DNA from 3 places in the Streptomyces sp. NPDC059582 genome. Region 2 is predicted to be linked to each of the others. Evidence: riboswitches for the same ligand, from Rfam matches in the RefSeq annotation. Region 2 holds a riboswitch; each other region holds the start of a gene.
What was found. Region 2 has a riboswitch for cyclic di-AMP ahead of ACFV0T_RS27480 (M23 family metallopeptidase). Riboswitches for the same ligand answer to the same signal wherever they lie in the genome.
Positions count from the first base shown of each region.

Region 1: another riboswitch for cyclic di-AMP. It lies ahead of ACFV0T_RS31455 (transglycosylase family protein); the one in region 2 lies ahead of ACFV0T_RS27480 (M23 family metallopeptidase).
Region 3: another riboswitch for cyclic di-AMP. It lies ahead of ACFV0T_RS13245 (transglycosylase SLT domain-containing protein); the one in region 2 lies ahead of ACFV0T_RS27480 (M23 family metallopeptidase).

Region 1 covers NZ_JBHWCC010000046.1:44,821-50,850, forward strand. The annotation lists gene ACFV0T_RS31435 (exopolyphosphatase) at 1-233, opposite strand, end outside; gene ACFV0T_RS31440 (DUF501 domain-containing protein) at 230-901, opposite strand; gene ACFV0T_RS31445 (septum formation initiator family protein) at 921-1,397, opposite strand; gene eno (phosphopyruvate hydratase) at 1,511-2,797, opposite strand; gene ACFV0T_RS31455 (transglycosylase family protein) at 3,109-3,786, opposite strand; cyclic di-AMP (ydaO/yuaA leader) riboswitch at 3,790-3,958, opposite strand; gene ACFV0T_RS31460 (transglycosylase family protein) at 4,224-5,141, opposite strand; gene ACFV0T_RS31465 (cytochrome P450) at 5,286-6,030, opposite strand, start outside.
Region 2 covers NZ_JBHWCC010000036.1:68,670-74,699, forward strand. The annotation lists gene ACFV0T_RS27470 (M16 family metallopeptidase) at 1-757, shown strand, start outside; gene ACFV0T_RS27475 (M16 family metallopeptidase) at 754-2,157, shown strand; cyclic di-AMP (ydaO/yuaA leader) riboswitch at 2,368-2,531, shown strand; gene ACFV0T_RS27480 (M23 family metallopeptidase) at 2,544-3,296, shown strand; gene ACFV0T_RS27485 (GntR family transcriptional regulator) at 3,484-4,179, shown strand; gene ACFV0T_RS27490 (HPr family phosphocarrier protein) at 4,444-4,725, opposite strand; gene ACFV0T_RS27495 (GNAT family N-acetyltransferase) at 4,904-6,030, shown strand, end outside.
Region 3 covers NZ_JBHWCC010000011.1:162,139-168,168, reverse strand. The annotation lists gene ACFV0T_RS13255 (CHRD domain-containing protein) at 1-731, opposite strand, end outside; gene ACFV0T_RS13250 (polyprenyl synthetase family protein) at 1,075-2,085, opposite strand; cyclic di-AMP (ydaO/yuaA leader) riboswitch at 3,014-3,191, shown strand; gene ACFV0T_RS13245 (transglycosylase SLT domain-containing protein) at 3,195-3,674, shown strand; gene ACFV0T_RS13240 (HAD family hydrolase) at 3,684-4,490, opposite strand; gene ACFV0T_RS13235 (FAD-dependent oxidoreductase) at 4,634-5,893, opposite strand; gene ACFV0T_RS13230 (ATP-grasp domain-containing protein) at 5,921-6,030, opposite strand, start outside.

The DNA.
Region 1 (6,030 bases), on a different contig from region 2:
CGGAGGCGCTCGGCGCCGTGCTCCTTGACGACCTCCGCGTACGCGCGACAGGCGGCGAAGGTGCGCTCCAGCGCCTCGGGGGCCAGCCGGCCGGTGCGGTCCACGCCCTGGCCGAGCCGGACGATGGTCATCCGCCGGTCCAGGTCGACGAGTTCGCCCGTCTCCGGGTCGGCGTCGGCCACGAGGAGCCGGATGGAGTTCGTACCGCAGTCGACTGCGGCCACCCGGGTCACTGGTCGGCCTCCCCGGACTCGGCGGACCGGGCAGGCTCGACGGAGTCGGCGGGCTTCGCGGACTCGGCACCCTCGGCGGCCCTGAACGCGAAGTGGCCGGCGTCGGCGCCCTCGCCGCTCGTCTCGACCTGCCGTCCCGCGCCGGACGGCGGCACGGCCGGGGTCACACAGGCACCCTTGCTCCACCACTGCGGCAGCATCGCGAGCGCCTCGTCGCCGAGCGGGTTCACGCCCGGTCCGGCCGCCAGCGAGTGCGCGACCAGCACATGCAGGCACTTCACCCGGTCCGGCATCCCGCCGGCGCTCGGGAAGCCCGTCAGCTCCTCGATCTCGTCCCGCCGGCGGATGTAGTCCTCGTGCGCCGCACGGTACGCGTCGGCCAGCTCCGGGTCGGTCTCCAGCCGGGCCGTCATCTCCTTCATCACGCCGTTCGCCTCCAGCGTGCCGATCGCCCCGGAGGCCTTGGGGCACGTCAGGTAGTACAGCGTCGGGAAGGGCGTGCCGTCGGGCAGGCGGGGCGCCGTCTCGACGACGTCCGGCTGTCCGCACGGGCACCGGTGCGCGATGGCGCGCAGCCCGCGCGGCGGCCGCCCGAGCTGCTGCTTGAAGGCCTCGACGTCCGCGTCGGTGGGCTCGGTGCGCGGGGTGGGCGGCGGGGGCGTTTCCATGCCTGTCTTTTCTATCCGTTCACTGGTCGGAGGCGTCGGACTTGTCGACTCCGTCCCAGACGTTCGAGTACCAGGGGCGGTGGGCCGCTCCCAGGGGGGCGCGCGACTGCTTGACCGCGTCCGGGTCGATCACCACGTAGCCGGTCTCCCCGGGCATCACGTAGTGCAGCCGCTGCCGGATCTGCTGCTCGGCGTACGCGTCGTCCTGCCAGCGTGCCTTGAGGTCGCGCAGTTGCTCCACGCGCTCGCTGGCCTGCTGCTGCCGACGCTTCATGTCGGCGATCTCGGCGCGCTGGGAGACGTACTGCCTTATGGGATAGGCGAGGGCCACGATCAGCGAGCACAGGACGAGGGCGAGCAGCGCGGCCCGGCCGGTGAGCCGGGAGCGGCGGGCCTGGCGTCTGGTCTGGGAGCGGTAGACCCGCGCCGCCGTCTGCTCGCCGAGCAGCCGCAGCCTGGTCGTGGTGGAGAAACGGTCCCGGTCCTTCACGGCCATCTGGCTCTCCGCCTCCCCTTCACACCCGTCACACGCGCGTACGTCCCCGGACACGGTACGGGACCGAGTACGGGGACGTACGTACGACTGGCTCAGGCTTGACCCTGTACGGCTCAGCCCTTGAAGCGCGGGAAGGCGCTGCGGCCGGCGTACACCGCGGCGTCGTCGAGGATCTCCTCGATGCGCAGCAGCTGGTTGTACTTGGCGACGCGGTCCGAGCGGGCCGGGGCGCCGGTCTTGATCTGACCGCAGTTCACGGCGACCGCGAGGTCGGCGATGGTGACGTCCTCGGTCTCGCCGGAGCGGTGCGACATCATGCACTTGAAGCCGTTGCGCTGGGCCATCTCGACGGCGTCCAGGGTCTCGGTCAGCGAACCGATCTGGTTCACCTTGACGAGCAGGGCGTTCGCGGAGCCCTCCTCGATGCCGCGGGCCAGGCGCTCCGGGTTGGTGACGAAGAGGTCGTCGCCGACGATCTGGACCTTGTCGCCCAGCTTGTCGGTGATGACCTTCCAGCCGGCCCAGTCGTCCTCGTACAGCGGGTCCTCGATGGAGACGAGCGGGTACGCGGAGACGAGCTCCTCGTAGTACTCGGTCATCTCGGCGGCCGAGCGGGACTTGCCCTCGAACTCGTACTTGCCGTCCTTGTAGAACTCGGACGCGGCGACGTCGAGCGCGAGCGCGATCTGCTCGCCGGGGACGTAACCGGCCTGCTTGATGGCCTCGACGATGAGGTCGAGGGCGGCGCGGTTGGAGTCCAGGTTCGGGGCGAAGCCGCCCTCGTCGCCGAGACCGGTCGACAGACCCCTGGTCTTCAGCACCTTCTTGAGGGTGTGGTAGACCTCGGCGCCCCAGCGCAGCGCCTCGGAGAACGACTCCGCGCCGATCGGGGCGATCATGAACTCCTGGATGTCCACGTTGGAGTCGGCGTGCGAGCCGCCGTTCAGGATGTTCATCATCGGAACGGGCAGCAGGTGCGCGTTCGGGCCGCCCAGGTAACGGAACAGCGGCAGGTCGCTGGCCTCGGAGGCGGCGTGCGCGACGGCGAGGGAGACGCCGAGGATGGCGTTGGCGCCCAGCGAGCCCTTGTTGTCGGTGGCGTCCAGGTCGAACATCGCCTGGTCGATCAGGCGCTGCTCGGTGGCGTCGTAACCGACGAGCTCCGGGCCGATCTGCTCGATGACGGCGAGGACGGCCTTCTCGACACCCTTGCCCTGGTAACGGTTGGGGTCACCGTCACGGAGCTCGATGGCCTCGAAGGCACCCGTGGAGGCGCCGGACGGAACGGCGGCACGACCCGTGCTGCCGTCGTCGAGGCCGACCTCGACCTCGACCGTGGGGTTGCCTCGGGAGTCCAGGATTTCCCGGGCTACGACGACGTCGATGGACGGCACGAGCATCTCCTTCTGGGATGTGACGCGAGCTACGCCGGGCCGTAGGCCCGGTCGGGCGCGGGCCTGTGGTGGCCCCGCGGGACTGAGCCTAACCGTCTCCGGGCGATCGGCCAGCCTCCGACCGCCCCGAGCGCGGAACCGAGAGTAAATTGTTTCCGAACGGAACAAAGCCGGTTCACAAAAATCCCCGCTCCGGTGCGTACGGGGGAACACGCACCGGAGCGGGGAGCCCGTGGGGACGGGGGCGGCCTTCAGAGAGCCTCCACTAATGGGAGACACGGACAGGGGAGCGCCGCGGTTCAGCTACGAGCCGGGCGTCACTTCAGGTGCAGCTGCTGACCCGGGTAGATGAAGTCGGCGTCGGCGACGATGCCCTTGTTCAGCTTGAACAGCGCCGGCCAGCCGCCCTTCACCTGGTGCTTCACGGCGATGGCGCTGAGGGTGTCGCCCTTGACGACCTTGTACTCGCCGTCACCCTTCTTGACCTTCTTGCCGGTCGGGGTGGTGACGGTCTTCGGGGCGGCCGGGCGCGCGGCGGAGCGGGAGGCGGCCTGCTTGTCGGTGGAGCGGGTGGTGGTCTTGGCGGGCTTGCTCGGCGTACCGGCGGAGCCGCCGGTGTAGGCGGCACCGGACAGACCCTTGCCGCAGGTCGGCCAGGCGCCCTTGCCCTGCGCGGCGAGGACCTTCTCGGCGACGGTGATCTGCTGGGCCTTGGAGGCCTTGTCGGCGGTGGCCGCGTACTGCGTGCCGCCGTAGGCGGCCCAGGTGGAGGCGGAGAACTGCACGCCGCCGTAGTAGCCGTTACCGGTGTTGATGGACCAGTTGCCGCCGGACTCGCACTGGGCCACGGCGTCCCACTGGGAGGCGGTGGCGGCGGAGGCGCTGCCGACCGCCATCAGCGGAGCGGCGACGGCTACACCGGTGACACCGGCCAGCGCGGCGACCCGGGTGGCCTTGGACGGACGACGGTGCTTGCCCTTGCCGGAAAACAGCATGCTTGATCCCCTCACCGACGCCTGCGAGGTGAGCTGTCGGGTTCGAGCCGGTTGAGTTGCCCGGCCGCGTCCCTCACGGGACACGGCTTCACCCCGAGCCGGAACCAGCTTCAACTGCTGGGCCCGGCACCTACCTTGGGTCCCCCGCTCCTGCCTACGGCGCTTGACGCGACGACTGTTCCCGGACGGCCGCTGGCAGGACTCGGCGTTGCGGCAGCCGGTGCCCGCGGTGGCGAGCGGTCACGACCGTAGACACGGGATCCGCCGAATTCCAAAGACGATCAGGGCCTCTGAGACTCATCCCACACTTTCACCAAAACGGACATTTAACGGCGAACCAGGGCGTCAACTCCCGCCGCTTTTCGCCCGTTTAGGCACCGACTCGTCGGCTCTGACCAGCAGTCGGCCCACCGGCCGTGCGTGGCACGAGGGTCGGCCTACGAGCCTGCCGTGGCGTAGGCGGTCGAAGCGTGCCGCCCGACGAAGGAGAAGGCGTCGGCCGCGTCCGCCGCTTGCTCGTCGGCGCTGCCGCCGCGATGGCGGCCGGTGCCCGACGCGTCGGCGGCCGGCGCGCCCGTATCGGCGGCCGGCGCGCCAGTGTCGACGCTCAGCGCGCCCGTGTCGACGAGGCCCGAAGAACCGATGGCCTGCCGGGAGTTGTCCGAGTCGCCGCCCCTGGCCCCGTCCGTGGACGAACCGGCACCGCGTCCCGCGTCATCCGCACCGGAGTCAGACGCCCCATCGGACCCGGCAGCTCCCGTCGCACCCGAAGAGGGAGTGGAAGAGGACGGTTCACCGGAAGGCAGGATCGAGGGAACGCCGGTGGCCTCACCGGAAGGCTGGGCCGACGGGCCGCCGGACGCCTCGCCGGAAGAGCCGGACAGACCGAGCGAGTCGGACAGTGAGGGCGAATCGGAGGAGTCGGACGATCCGCCCGAGGAGTCGCCCAGTACACCCGTGTCGATGTTCGCCGACACGGAGTCCTTGGCCAGCCCCGAGAGCAGTCCGCACGTGGACCAGGCCTCGACACCCTGGTCGGCGAGGACCTTCTCGGCGACGGCTATCTGCTGGGAACGGCTGGCCAGGTCGGCTCTGGAGGCGTAGTCGAGACCGCCGTACCGCTCCCAGTCGTCCTGGCTGAGGTGAAGGCCGCCGTAGTACCCGTTGCCGGTGTCGGCGCTCCAGGAGCCGCCGGTCTCGCACTGCGCGACCTGATCCCAGGTGCTGCTCTCCGCCGCGCTCGCGCCGGTGGCGGCGAGGAGCGGGATGGCGATGGCGGAGCCGGTCACTCCGGCCGCGACGAGCAGGGCCGGAGCCTGACGGGGGCGACGATGACGACCGTTCCCGGAGAGCATGCGGAGACCTTTCGCGCGACAGAGGTGAGCGGCACGGTGAGTGAGGCTGAGGGCCGTGCTGATGGCTGAACGTATCGGCAGACGATCACTTGTCACAAGTTAATGCCGCGTAGATCACGTGAAGATCACATTGTTGAACGCGTGTCATCTTTGCGCGGAGGACTCCGCGGTGAACTCCACGGGCAGGGTCCGCAGTCCACGCATGATGAGCCCGCCACGCCATCTCAGCTCGGCCGGATCCGCCCCGAGCCGCAGATCGGGGAGCCGGGTGAGGAGCGTGGCGAGCGCGGTCCGCCCCTCCAGCCGGGCCAGCGGCGCGCCCAGGCAGTAGTGGATGCCGTGGCCGTATCCGAGGTGCTGGTTGTCGCGGCGGGAGAGGTCCAGCACGTCCGGATCGGCGAACCGCTCCGGATCCCGGTCCGCGGCCGCGAGGACGACGAGGACGGGGTCGCCGGCCGCGATGTCCTGCCCGCCGATGCTCAGCGGCCTGGTGGCGAACCGCCAGGTGGCCAGCTCCACGGGGCCGTCGTAGCGCAGGAGTTCCTCGACGCCGGTGGCCAGCAGGCCGTGTTCGCCGGCTGCCAGGGACGACTGGAGGCGGGCGCGCTGGTCGGGGTGGGTCAGCAGGGCGTACAAGCCGTTGCCGATGAGGTTGACGGTCGTCTCGAAACCGGCGAACAGCAGGATGAAGGCCATCGCGGCGGCCTCGTTCTCGGTGAGGTGCTCGCCGTGGTCGGAGGCGCGGATGAGACCGGAGATGAGGTCCTCGCCGGGCGCGGCGGTGTCCGACAACGCCTCCCGTTTGCGGTGGATGAGCTCGGCGAGATAGCCGCGCATCTTCTTCACCGACCGCGCGACCCCGCCCCGCGGGCCTCCCCCGTGCCGGATC
Region 2 (6,030 bases):
GACGCTCGCCTGGATCGAGAAGTACTTCGGCTCCATCGCCTCCCACGACGGCAAGCCCGCTCCGCGCGACGGCTCGCTGCCCGAGGTCATGGGCGGGCAGCTGCGCGAGGTCGTCGAGGAGGAGGTCCCGGCGCGCGCCCTGATGGCCGCCTACCGGCTCCCGGAGGACAACACGCGCGCGTGCGACGCGGCCGACCTGGCGCTGACCGTTCTCGGCGGCGGTGAGTCCTCCCGCCTGTACAACCGGCTCGTACGGCGCGACCGTACGGCGGTGGCGGCCGGCTTCGGCCTGCTGCGGCTGGCCGGGGCGCCCTCCCTGGGCTGGCTGGACGTGAAGACGTCCGGTGACGTCGAGGTGCCGGTCATCGAGACCGCCATCGACGAGGAGCTCGCCCGGTTCGCCGAGGAGGGCCCCACGGCCGAGGAAATGGAACGCGCCCAGGCCCAGTTGGAGCGCGAGTGGCTGGACCGGCTCGGCACGGTGGCCGGCCGCGCCGACGAACTGTGCCGCTACGCGGTCCTGTTCGGCGACCCGCAGCTCGCGCTCACCGCCGTCCAGCGGGTGCTGGACGTGACGGCCGAGGAGGTCCAGGAGGTCGCCAAGGCCCGCCTGCGCCCCGACAACCGGGCGGTGCTCGTCTACGAGCCGACCGCCCCCGAGGCCCTGGACGACGCCGAGGCCGCGGAGAGCACCGAAGACCCGGAGTCCGCGGCGACCGTGGAAGCCACCGACGCAACCGAGGAGGCGGCCCAGTGACCGAGCTCGCCACGATGGAGTTCCACCCCCAGCCCCGGCCGGGCGAGGCCAGGCCCTGGGCCTTCCCGGCGCCCGAGCGCGGCACCCTGGACAACGGGCTGACCGTTCTGCGCTGCCACCGCCCCGGCCAGCAGGTCGTCGCCGTCGAGGTCCTCCTCGACGCGCCACTGGACGCCGAGCCGGCCGGCCTCGACGGTGTGGGCACGATCATGGCGCGAGCCTTCTCGGAGGGCACCGACAAGCTCTCCGCCGAGGAGTTCGCCGCCGAGCTGGAGCGCTGCGGCGCCACTCTCGACGCGCACGCCGACCACCCCGGCGTACGGCTGAGCCTCGAAGTCCCGGTCTCGCGCCTGGAGAAGGGGCTCAGCCTGCTCTCCGACGCCCTCCGGGCGCCCGCGTTCGCGGACAGCGAGGTCGAGCGGCTGGTGCGCAACCGGCTCGACGAGATCCCGCACGAGCTGGCCAACCCCGGCCGCCGTGCCGCCAAGGAGCTCTCCAAGGAGCTGTTCCCGGCGACCTCGCGCATGTCCCGCCCGCGCCAGGGCACCGAGGAGACGGTCACGCAGATCGACTCCGCGGCCGTGCGTGCCTTCTACGACCGGCATGTCCGCCCCGCCACGGCCACCACCGTGGTCGTCGGCGACCTCGCCGGCCTCGACCTGGACGAGCTCCTCGGCGACACCCTGGGCGCCTGGAAGGGCACCTCGGCCGCGCCCCGCCCCGTGCCGCCGGTGAGCGCCGACGACACCGGCCGCGTGGTCATCGTGGACCGACCCGGCGCCGTCCAGACGCAGCTGCTGATCGGCCGCACCGGCGCCGACCGGCACGACCGGGTGTGGCCCGCCCAGGTGCTCGGCACGTACTGCCTCGGTGGCACCCTCACCTCCCGGCTGGACCGCGTCCTGCGGGAGGAGAAGGGCTACACCTACGGGGTGCGCGCCTTCGGGCAGGTGCTCAGGTCGGGGGCCCCCACCTCCTCCGGAGGGGCCACGGGCGCCGCGATGCTCGCCATCAGCGGCTCCGTGGACACCCCGAACACCGGTCCCGCCCTGGAGGACCTGTGGACCGTGCTGCGCACGCTCGCCGCGGAGGGGCTGACCGACGCGGAGCGTGACGTCGCCGTGCAGAACCTCGTCGGGGTGGCGCCGCTGAAGTACGAGACCGCGGCGGCCGTCGCGGCCACGCTGGCCGACCAGGTCGAGCAGCACCTGCCCGACGACTACCAGGCGACGCTGTACCAGCAGCTCGCCGCGACCGGCACCGTGGAGGCCACCGCGGCAGTCGTGAACGCCTTCCCGGTGGACCGTCTGGTGACCATCCTCGTCGGGGACGCGGCGCAGATCAGGGAGCCCGTGGAGGCCCTCGGCATCGGTGAAGTCACGGTCGTGTCCGCCGAGTAGGGGCAACGCGAAGGCACGCGCGCGGGGGCCCTGGTGACTGATGAGTCACCAGGGCCCCACCATGTCCGGAGAATGTCCGAATTGGGGGAGAGCTGCCTGTCTGCCCTGTGGGATGCGCTACAAAAGCCGCGATCCGTTTGAGGATCGAAAGACGGCGCCCGTACGGTCATGCGGTCTGTTCGTCAGGCAGTGCGCCGCACCCGCGGCAGCGGACAGTCATCGCCGAGTCCCCGTACGGCGCGAGCCAGGGGAGCCGGGGACCCATGCAGTCCCTGGGGTGAATCGGACGCCCGCGCGTGCCGCGAGGGGGTCCGTAGGAGACCTTCCTGCTCCGAACCCGTCAGCTAACCCGGTAGGCGAGAGGGAAGGAAAGGACCAGCCACTACATGGCGTTCATGTGCGCCCCCGGGAAGCACCGTCGTCCCGGCCGGATGAAGCGCACCAGCGCTCAGGCAGCCGGCATCGCGGCCCTCGCCACCACCGGCGTCATCGGTACCCTCGCGGCCCCTGCGCTCGCCGCCGAGAACTCCGTCGAACAGACCGGCCTCACCCCGGTCATCACCATCCGCGACTCGGTCGCCGAGCAGATCGACGCCCAGGCCACGGCCCAGAGGCAGGCCGCCGAGGAGAAGGCGGCCCAGGAGGCCGCCCGCGAGAAGGCCGCGGCGAGGGCCAAGGCGGAGCACGCGGCAAAGGCGCGCGCCGCCCGCGAGGCCGAGCGCAAGCGCCTCAACACCTTCGTGGCGCCGATCGCCCACTCCTACGTCTCCACCGGCTACCTCAGCGGTGGCTCGCTCTGGTCCTCCGGCAGCCACACCGGCATCGACTTCCACGCCGCCGGTGGCACCTCCGTCCACACGGTCGGCTACGGCACCGTCGTCGAGGCCGGCTGGGGCGGGGCGTACGGCAACCAGGTGGTGATCAGGATGAACGACGGCACGTACACCCAGTACGGTCACCTGTCGTCCATCGGCGTCTCCGTGGGTCAGAGGCTGGTCACGGGCCAGCAGATCGGCGTCTCCGGCGCGACCGGGAACACCACCGGCCCGCACCTGCACTTCGAGGCCCGGACCACCCCAGAATACGGCTCGGACATCGACCCGGTCGCCTACCTCCGCAAGCATGGTGTGAACGTCTGACAACAGACGGCGCGACATACCGAGGCCCCGGCTCCCGAGCCGGGGCTTTCGGCCTTTCGGAGGCCTTCCTGTCCAAAAAATATCCTTGGATTCCGGCCGCCCGTCGGAAATTACGCCTGATTGCCATAGAGTCGCAGAACGCACGTCACTCGGCGACGTTTCACGGGCATTAAGGCGGAGGTCGGTCATGCGTATTCCGGCGCACTCGGTATGCACGGCGATCCGGGACGACATCGTGGCCGGTGTCTACGAGCGCGGCGGCCGGCTCACCGAGGAACTCCTCGCGCGCCGCTACGGTGTCTCGCGCGTCCCGGTCCGGGAGGCCCTGCGCACCCTGGAGGCGGAGGGCTTCGTGGTGACCCGCCGGCACGCGGGCGCGTGCGTCGCGGAACCGACCGAGCAGGAGGCCTCCGACCTGCTGGAGATGCGCGTGCTCCTGGAGCCGCTCGGCGCGTCCCGGGCCGCCCAGCGGCGGACCGAGGCCCACCTGAAGGTGCTGCGCGGCCTGGTCCGCCTGGGTCAGGAGCGGGCCAGGCGGGGCAACAGCGAGGATCTGCGCTCCCTGGGCGGCTGGTTCCACGAGACGCTCGCCCAGGCGTCCGGCAGCCAAGCCCTGACCTCGACGCTCACCCAGCTGCGGCACAAGATCGCCTGGATGTACTCGATAGAGGCGCCGGCCGATCCCGTGGAGTCGTGGGCCGAGCACGGCGCGATCGTGGACGCGGTGGCCCGCGGTGACGCCGAACGAGCGCGGGGGATCACGGCGCTGCACACCGAGCGAGCGAGTTCCGCGCACCGCCTGCGGTTCACCGGGGCGGGGGAGCGCGCCGACCGCGTGAGGACTTCGCAACACCCCGTAAACATGACGAGCCTGCGGCATTAACAAAGGCACCGTATACAAAGAAGCGGTATTCGGCGGAGGCGCATTTCCCCTGCCCTTATTCTCGTGCGCCGGTAATTTCCGGCCGCACGTCTTTCGTATGCTCGCGGGATGGTCTCCGGGCACTCCCGGCAATTCCGGTGGAGCGGGTGAAGCGAAAGCGAGCGGAAACGGTGGAGCCGCGCCGACCGGAAAGGTCGACGCGGCTCCACCGCGTGCTGTGAGCACTGCTGTGAGAAGTGCGAAGAGCAGTGCCGAAGGCGATGCTCAGACGGTCTCGGGGAGCTCCTCGAGACCCTCGGCGACCAGCTTCGCCAGACGTTCGAGCGCGGCGTCCGCGCCCTCGGCGTCGGAGGCGAGGACGATCTCCTCGCCGCCCTGGGCGCCCAGGCCGAGAACGGCCAGCATGGAGGCCGCGTTGACGGGGTTGCCGTCGGCCTTGGCGATCGTGACCGGGACGCCTGTGGCCGTGGCGGCTCGGACGAAGATGGAGGCGGGACGGGCGTGGAGGCCCTCGGCCCAGCCGACGTTGACGCGGCGCTCAGCCATGTGATGCTGCCCTTCAGTACTCAGGGTTGTCTAGACCAGTGTTCCACATCGGAATATGTGCCCGGAGCGGTCCTGCGTCCCGTCCCGGGAAGGTCGTCGGATCGCGGCCTCGATCCGACGTCCGTCCTCCACAGACTGCCTCGCGCCGTTGTCCTGCGCGAGCCGTACTCTGGGGCGCATGCAGAACCCGGCGGACCGGCAGGACCGGCACGAGTACCCCGCCCACTGGGAGGCGGACGTGGTACTGCGCGACGGTGGCACCGCGCGCATCCGGCCCATCACCGTCGACGACGCCGACCGCCTGGTCAGCTTCTACGAGCAGGTCTCGGACGAGTCGAAGTACTACCGCTTCTTCGCGCCGTACCCGCGGCTGTCCGCCAAGGACGTCCACCGCTTCACACACCACGACTTCGTGGACAGGGTGGGACTCGCGGCCACGATCGGCGGCGAGTTCATCGCCACCGTACGGTACGACCGCATCGGCGCCGACGGCATGCCCGCCTCCGTGCCGGCCGACGAGGCCGAGGTCGCTTTCCTGGTGCAGGACGCGCACCAGGGGAGGGGCGTCGCCTCCGCCCTCCTCGAACACGTCGCGGCCGTCGCGCGTGAGCGGGGCATCCGCCGCTTCGCCGCCGAGGTGCTCCCCGCGAACTCCAAGATGATCAAGGTGTTCACGGACGCCGGCTACACCCAGAAGCGCAGCTTCGAGGACGGCGTCGTACGCCTGGAGTTCGACCTCGAACCCACGGAACGCTCGCTCGCCGTGCAGCGCGCGCGGGAGCAGCGCGCCGAGGCGCGGTCGGTACGGCGGCTGCTCGTGCCGGGGTCCGTCGCGGTGGTCGGCGTCGGCCGTGCCCCGGGCGGGGTGGGCCGCGGCATCCTCGACAACATCCGGCAGGCCGGATTCACCGGAAGCCTCCACGCCGTGAACGAGGCACTCCCCGAGGAACAGAAGGAACTCGGTGGCGTGCCCGCCCATCGCTCGGTGCGGGACATCGAGGGGCCGGTCGACCTCGTGGTCGTCGCCGTGCCGACCGAGCGCGTGCCCGACGTCGTCACCGAGTGCGGCGAGCACGGAGTGCAGGGACTCGTCGTGGTCTCCGCGGGGTACGCCGAGAGTGGCCCCGAGGGACGCGAGCGCCAGCGTGAACTCGTGCGCCGCGCGCGCGTGTACGGGATGCGCATCATCGGCCCGAACGCCTTCGGGATCATCAACACCTCCCCGGACGTGCGGCTGAACGCCTCGCTGGCCCCCGAGATGCCGCGGCCCGGACGCATCGGACTGTTCGCGCAGTCCGGCGCCAT
Region 3 (6,030 bases), on a different contig from region 2:
ATACGGCCGCCGAGCACGGCGCTGACGTCCCGCTGGGCGAAGGCGTGACCGCCACCCTCGGCGGGCTTGCACTCGTAGATCTGCCTGCCCTTGACGACGGACGCCTGGAAGTTGTCCAGCGCGTCACGGAAGTCGAAGGCGGCCGTGGTGACCTTGTGCAGCTGGCCACGGACGGCTCCGCCGGGGAACTCGGCGGTGTGCAGGTTGGCGTAGAACGCGCCGGGATCGGCCTTCAGCGCGCTGAGCAGCCCCGCGTCCTTGACCCTGACGGTGCCGACCACACTGTGGCCCTTGCCTTTGCCCCTGCCGCTACCGCCGTCGAGCAGCTTGCCGAAGTCGACCTTGACGCCACCGTTGACACCCTTGGCGCCCTGGTGGATGTGCAGGAGGGTCGGCCTGCCGGTACCGCGCCAGGTCACGGCCACGGACACCTTGTCGCCCTTGATCCTGATGAACTCCAGCGCGGCCCCGTCCTTGTCCCCGACGGCCGGCCCACCCGCGACGGGCACCTCACCGGCCCCCCGGAGACTCGCGGCGAGGACGGTTCCCCCGCCGAGGCTTCCACTCTGCGTGACCACACCGTCGCCGACGTGGCCCGCGTGGTCGGCACCTCGCCCCCCGGCGGCGAAAGCCGGAATGACCGCGGCCGCGACCCCACCGACGGCGGCCACCGCGACAGCGGTGACGATCAGACTCTTACGACGCTTCGAAAACGTCCCGTTCACACCCATGACGCGACTTCTCCCCGTATCCCAGCCAACGCCCCCTGCGTCAGCTTCTGGGCATGAGTACGGAGCGGATCTCAGATTGGACTCAGTCCAGGTTTGTGAGGTGGGTCACATGGGAGGGTGTACTGCGGGGCAGGGACGGGACGGAGCGGGATGACGCAGGAGCGCCCTGCCGGGCAGCCGGGACGCCGGAGTCCGGGAACGCCGGCACGCGGAGCCGGAGTCCCGGTGGGGCGCAGGGGACGGAGTCCCGCCGGGGTCCGGGGCGGAGCCCCGGAACGGGGGTCACTTCCCACCAATCGAGTCGGACGGGTGGGCGGGTGGGTGGGTGGGTGGGCAAACTCCCCTACCCCGCCCGATGCACCACCGCATCACACAACTCCACCAGCGCCCGCTTCGCTCCACACTCCCGCAACGGCGCCAACGCGGCCCGCGCATCCTCCGCATACCGCACGGTGTCCCGCCGCGCCTGCTCCAGCGCAGGATGCGCCCGCAGCGCACCCAACGCCTCCGCCAGCCGCGCGTCATCACTCAGGTCGGAGTCCAGCAGCTCGCACAGAGCGACATCCTCCGCCAGCCCCAGCCGTGCCGCCCGCTCCCGCAGCCGCAGCACCGGAAGCGTGGGGATGCCCTCGCGCAGATCCGTCCCGGGCGTCTTCCCGGACTCGTGGGAGTCCGACGCGATGTCGAGCACGTCGTCGGCCAGCTGGAAGGCGACCCCGAGCCGCTCCCCGTACTGCGTCAGCACGTCCACGACCGTCTCGTCCGCCCCGGACATCATCGCCCCGAACCGGCACGCCACCGCCACCAGCGACCCGGTCTTGCCACCCAGCACGTCGAGGTAGTGCTCGACCGGATCCCGACCGTCCTGCGGCCCCGCCGTCTCCAGGATCTGCCCGGTCACGAGCCGCTCGAACGCCTCCGCCTGCACCCGCACCGCCTCCGGCCCGAGGTCGGCCAGGATGTGCGAGGCCCGCGCGAACAGGAAGTCACCGGTGAGGACCGCGACCGAGTTGCCCCAGCGGGTGTTCGCGCTGTCCACCCCGCGCCGCACCTCGGCCTCGTCCATGACGTCGTCGTGGTACAGCGTGGCGAGGTGGGTCAGTTCCACGACCACCGCCGACGGCACGATCCCCGGCGCATGCCGGTCCCCGAACTGCGCCGCGAGCATCACGAGCAACGGCCGGAAGCGCTTCCCGCCCGCCCGCACCAGATGCTGCGCGGCCTCCGTGATGAAGGGGACCTCGCTCTTGGTGGCCTCGAGCAAGCCTTCCTCGACAGCCGCCAATCCGGCCTGGACATCGGCTTCCAGAGCCTGGTCCCGCACGCTCAGCCCGAACGGCCCGACGACGGTCACGAGGGGTCTCCTGTCTGCTGGTGTCTACTGGCGCTTACACGGTTTGTCGATAGGTCGCTGCCCTCACTCAAGTCAGCGTATCCGGTCACGTTTCGATCACCGATAGCCCCCACGGTTACAGGCCAGGCGGTACCGGATCACGCCCGGTATGTCGCCGATCGGACGACATGGGCACACCGCATCGGATTCCCGCCGGTACGACGGGAACTGTCGGCGCACCAGAAAGCAAGGATCCCCGCCCCGCGCCCCGCACCACGCCGCCCCGGGCGGACCTCGCCCAGGTCAGCACCGACACGGGACGACATCCGACCCGGCGCAACGGATCGCCGCACACCGTCACCTGACCGGCCGAAGGCACCCGCTCATCCGCGCCCGCGCGGCGCCCCCGTACGCGCAGGTGCGACACCCCAACAAAGTCGCCCCCCGACAGCGACGCCCCGGCGGCGACCACCGGAACCACCGACGCCACCGACGCCACCGGAACCATCGGAGCCACCGAAGCCACCCTCCACAGAGGACAGCGAAGGCGGAGAGGGTCGAGGCGACGGAGGGGACGGGTGCCGGCACTCCACACCCACCCCGATCAATACCGACCAAATCGGACTAATCCAAGATAAAGGGGCCACCTCAACACCGATGTCCGATTTGCCACGATTAATTAATGAATCCCTCTTGTCGGCAAATGATCCAGCCCCCCAGAGTGCGTGAATTGGGTCACTCGACCCTAGATGGGGGAATATCCACCCCCCACCCCACCGCCCTTCTGCCGCAAGCGATTTGACCCTTGGCAACCGCAAAGGATCAAGCACTCCATATGCCTCAGACCAAGGTCAATCGGTGTGAGATGTGAATTCGGTACTTGTTTCGGACATGTGCTCTCGCATACGTTCCGGGCAATCGGGCGGACGCCTAATCCTGCCGCCGCCCTTCACCACCATCGACGAACTCATTCGTACGGCAGGAGCGGGGGAACCCAGGCAAGCCGCCGGTTCGGACATCGCACCGGAACGGCTAGGGGCTAAGTCGCATCGCCGAAGGGCGCTACGACCGGGCACCTCCCCGCCCGAGCCCGACAGCTCACCTCGCAGGCGCCGGAGAGGAACCTCGACATGCTCGCTATCGGTCAGACTCGTCGCGCCCGTTTCGTCCGCACGCTCGCCGTCGCCGGCACCGGCGCCGCCGTACTCGCTCTCCCCCTCCTCGGCGCGACCTGCGCCTCCGCGGCCACCACGTCCGTGACCTCCAAGCCCGTGACCGCAGCCACGTACAACAAGAACCTCGACGGCTGGATCCGGCAGTCCCTCTCCGTCATGGCGAAGCACAAGATCCCCGGCACCTACAAGGGGATCTACCGCAACGTGATCCGCGAGTCCTCCGGCAACCCGCGCGCCATCAACCTCTGGGACTCCAACGCGGTCAAGGGCATACCGTCCAAGGGCCTGCTCCAGGTCATCGACCCCACGTTCGCCGCGTACCACGTGGCAGGCACGTCGTTCGACATCTACGACCCGGTCGCGAACATCACGGCCGCCTGCAACTACGCCGCCAAGCGGTACGGCTCGATCGACAACGTGTTCAGCGCGTACTGACCGGTCCGATCACGGAAAGAGTCTCTCGAGGACGACGGCGACCCCGTCGTCCTCGTTCGACAAGGTGATCTCGTCGGCCACCGCCTTGAGCTCGGGGTGGGCGTTGGCCATCGCCACCCCGTGGGCGGCCGAGTCGAACATGGGGATGTCGTTGGGCATGTCGCCGAAGGCGAGGGCCCGTTCGGCACCCAGGCCGAGGTGCTCGGCGGCCAGCGCCAGGCCGGTCGCCTTGGTGACACCGCACGGCTGGAGCTCGACGGTCCCCGGACCCGACATGGTGACCGTCGCCAGCGACCCCACCACGGATCGCGCTGTCGCCGCCAACTCGTCGTCGGACAGGGCGGGATGGCGCAACAGGACCTTGCTGATGGGGTCGCACCACAGGTCGTCGCGCCGTCCGACCCGCACCGCGGGCAGGGTCGGGTGGGGCATCAGATAGCCGGGTTCGATCAGCGTGAGGCCGTCGACCCCGTCCTGGTCCACCGCCGCGTACACCTGCCCGACCTCGGCCTCGATCTTGCCGAGGGCGGTCTCGGCCAGCTCCCGGTCGAGAGTGACCGACCACAGCAGCCGGTCCGCGCCGGCGTCGTACAACTGCGCGCCCTGCCCGCACACCGCGAGCCCGGTGCAGCGCAGCTCGTCGAGCAGCGGCCGCACCCTCGGGGCCGGGCGCCCGGTCACCACGAGATGCCGGGCACCGGCGTCCACCACCCGCGCCAGCGCGGCGAGGGACCGGTCGGAGAACGTGTCGTCGCCGCGCAGCAGCGTTCCGTCCAGGTCGGTGGCGATGAGTGAGAATGCGAGGGGAGCGGCCATGATCAGAGAATACGGACACCGCGCCCCCACGACTCACCCCCGTTTCAGCCCCAAGTAGTGCGCGCGGGCTCCTTGATGGTGGTGTTGACGCGGTTGAACATGTTGGTGAGCGAAATGGTCAGAGACTCCTTTCCGGCCCCTCCTCAGCCGTGCGCCGCCGCCAGGTGCTTCGCCAGCCGCGGGGACGCGAACTCCGTACCGCACACGAAGCGCATCACCGGGCCGTACGAAGCCGCCGCCGGGAGGCCGGTGAAGTACAGACCGGGCACGGACGACACATAGCCCGCGCCGAGCTTCGGAGTGCCCCGGCTCACCGCGAGCGCGGTGCGCAGCTCATGGCCGAGGAAGTCCATCGCGGCTATGTCCACCCGGTATCCGGTCGCCGCGATGACGTGGTCGGCGGACAGCTGCCGGGTGCCACCCGCGTGTGGGGCGACCGTCAGCGTCGTACGGTCGTCCGCCGCGGCCGCCCCTACTATCCGCGCGACCTCGCTGACCTGCACCTTGCCCTCGAAGCGGTCGCGCAGCCACCATGCGCCGAGCGGGCCGAGGACCCGGCGGACCAGGTAGTGGCGGGTCTGGGCCGGGAGGTAGCGATAGGGGTGCGGGTAGTAGCTGAGCGCCCACAGCGACCAGGCCCGGCCGAAGGGGGACTCGGGGCGCAGCTTCGGCTGGTCCCACGGAGGTGCGCCGAAGGCCACCCGGCCGCGGCCGCGCGAGACGACGCGCACCTGCGCGCCCGCTTCCGCCGCGAGTGCCGCCGTCTCCAGCGCGGACTGGCCGGCGCCGACGACGATGAGCTCCTTGCCGGAGAACCTGCTGAGGTCGTGGTGCTGGGAACTGTGGGAGACCCGGCCGGTGGGCGCGGGGCCGTCCGCGGCGGCCGCGGCCAGCTCCGGCGGCAGATGGGACAGACCGGACAGGCCCGTGGCCACGACGACCGCCCGGGCGGTGAACAACTCGCCCGAGTCCAGCTTCAGTTCGAATCCGGAGCCGGCCGCCCCGCCGTCGCCACCCGCTCCACCTGCTCCACCTGCTCCATCTGTTCCACCGGCCTTGCGGTCGACGGAGACGACCCTGACGCGCTCCAGCTCGGGCACCAGCTTCTGCTGGAACCACTCGCCGTAGGCGATGAAGCTCTCGGCGGGGATGATGTCCTCGTCCGTCACCAGTCGGCGTATGCCGGCCGCGTCGCAGTAGTCGACGAGGTCGTGGCCCTGCTGCGGGGCGTCGATGTTGGAGGCCACCGGCGTCGACTTCAGGAGCATGCCCGCGGGCATGTGGTCGCGCCAGCTCACCATGGGCTCGCCGAAGACGCGGACAGGGATGCCGCGCGCCCGCAGATGGGCGGCGGTCGACAGGCCGAACGGCCCGGCGCCGATGATTGCTACCGGTCGGATCACGAAGTCCCTCCCCAGGACGTCACTTCGTCACTTCGTGGTGGTGCTGCCGCCGCGGCGGTTGGTGCGCCACAGCTGGTACAGATGCTTCGCGCCCGGCCGCACGAAGCGCGCGAGCATCGTGAAGAACGGCCGCAGGT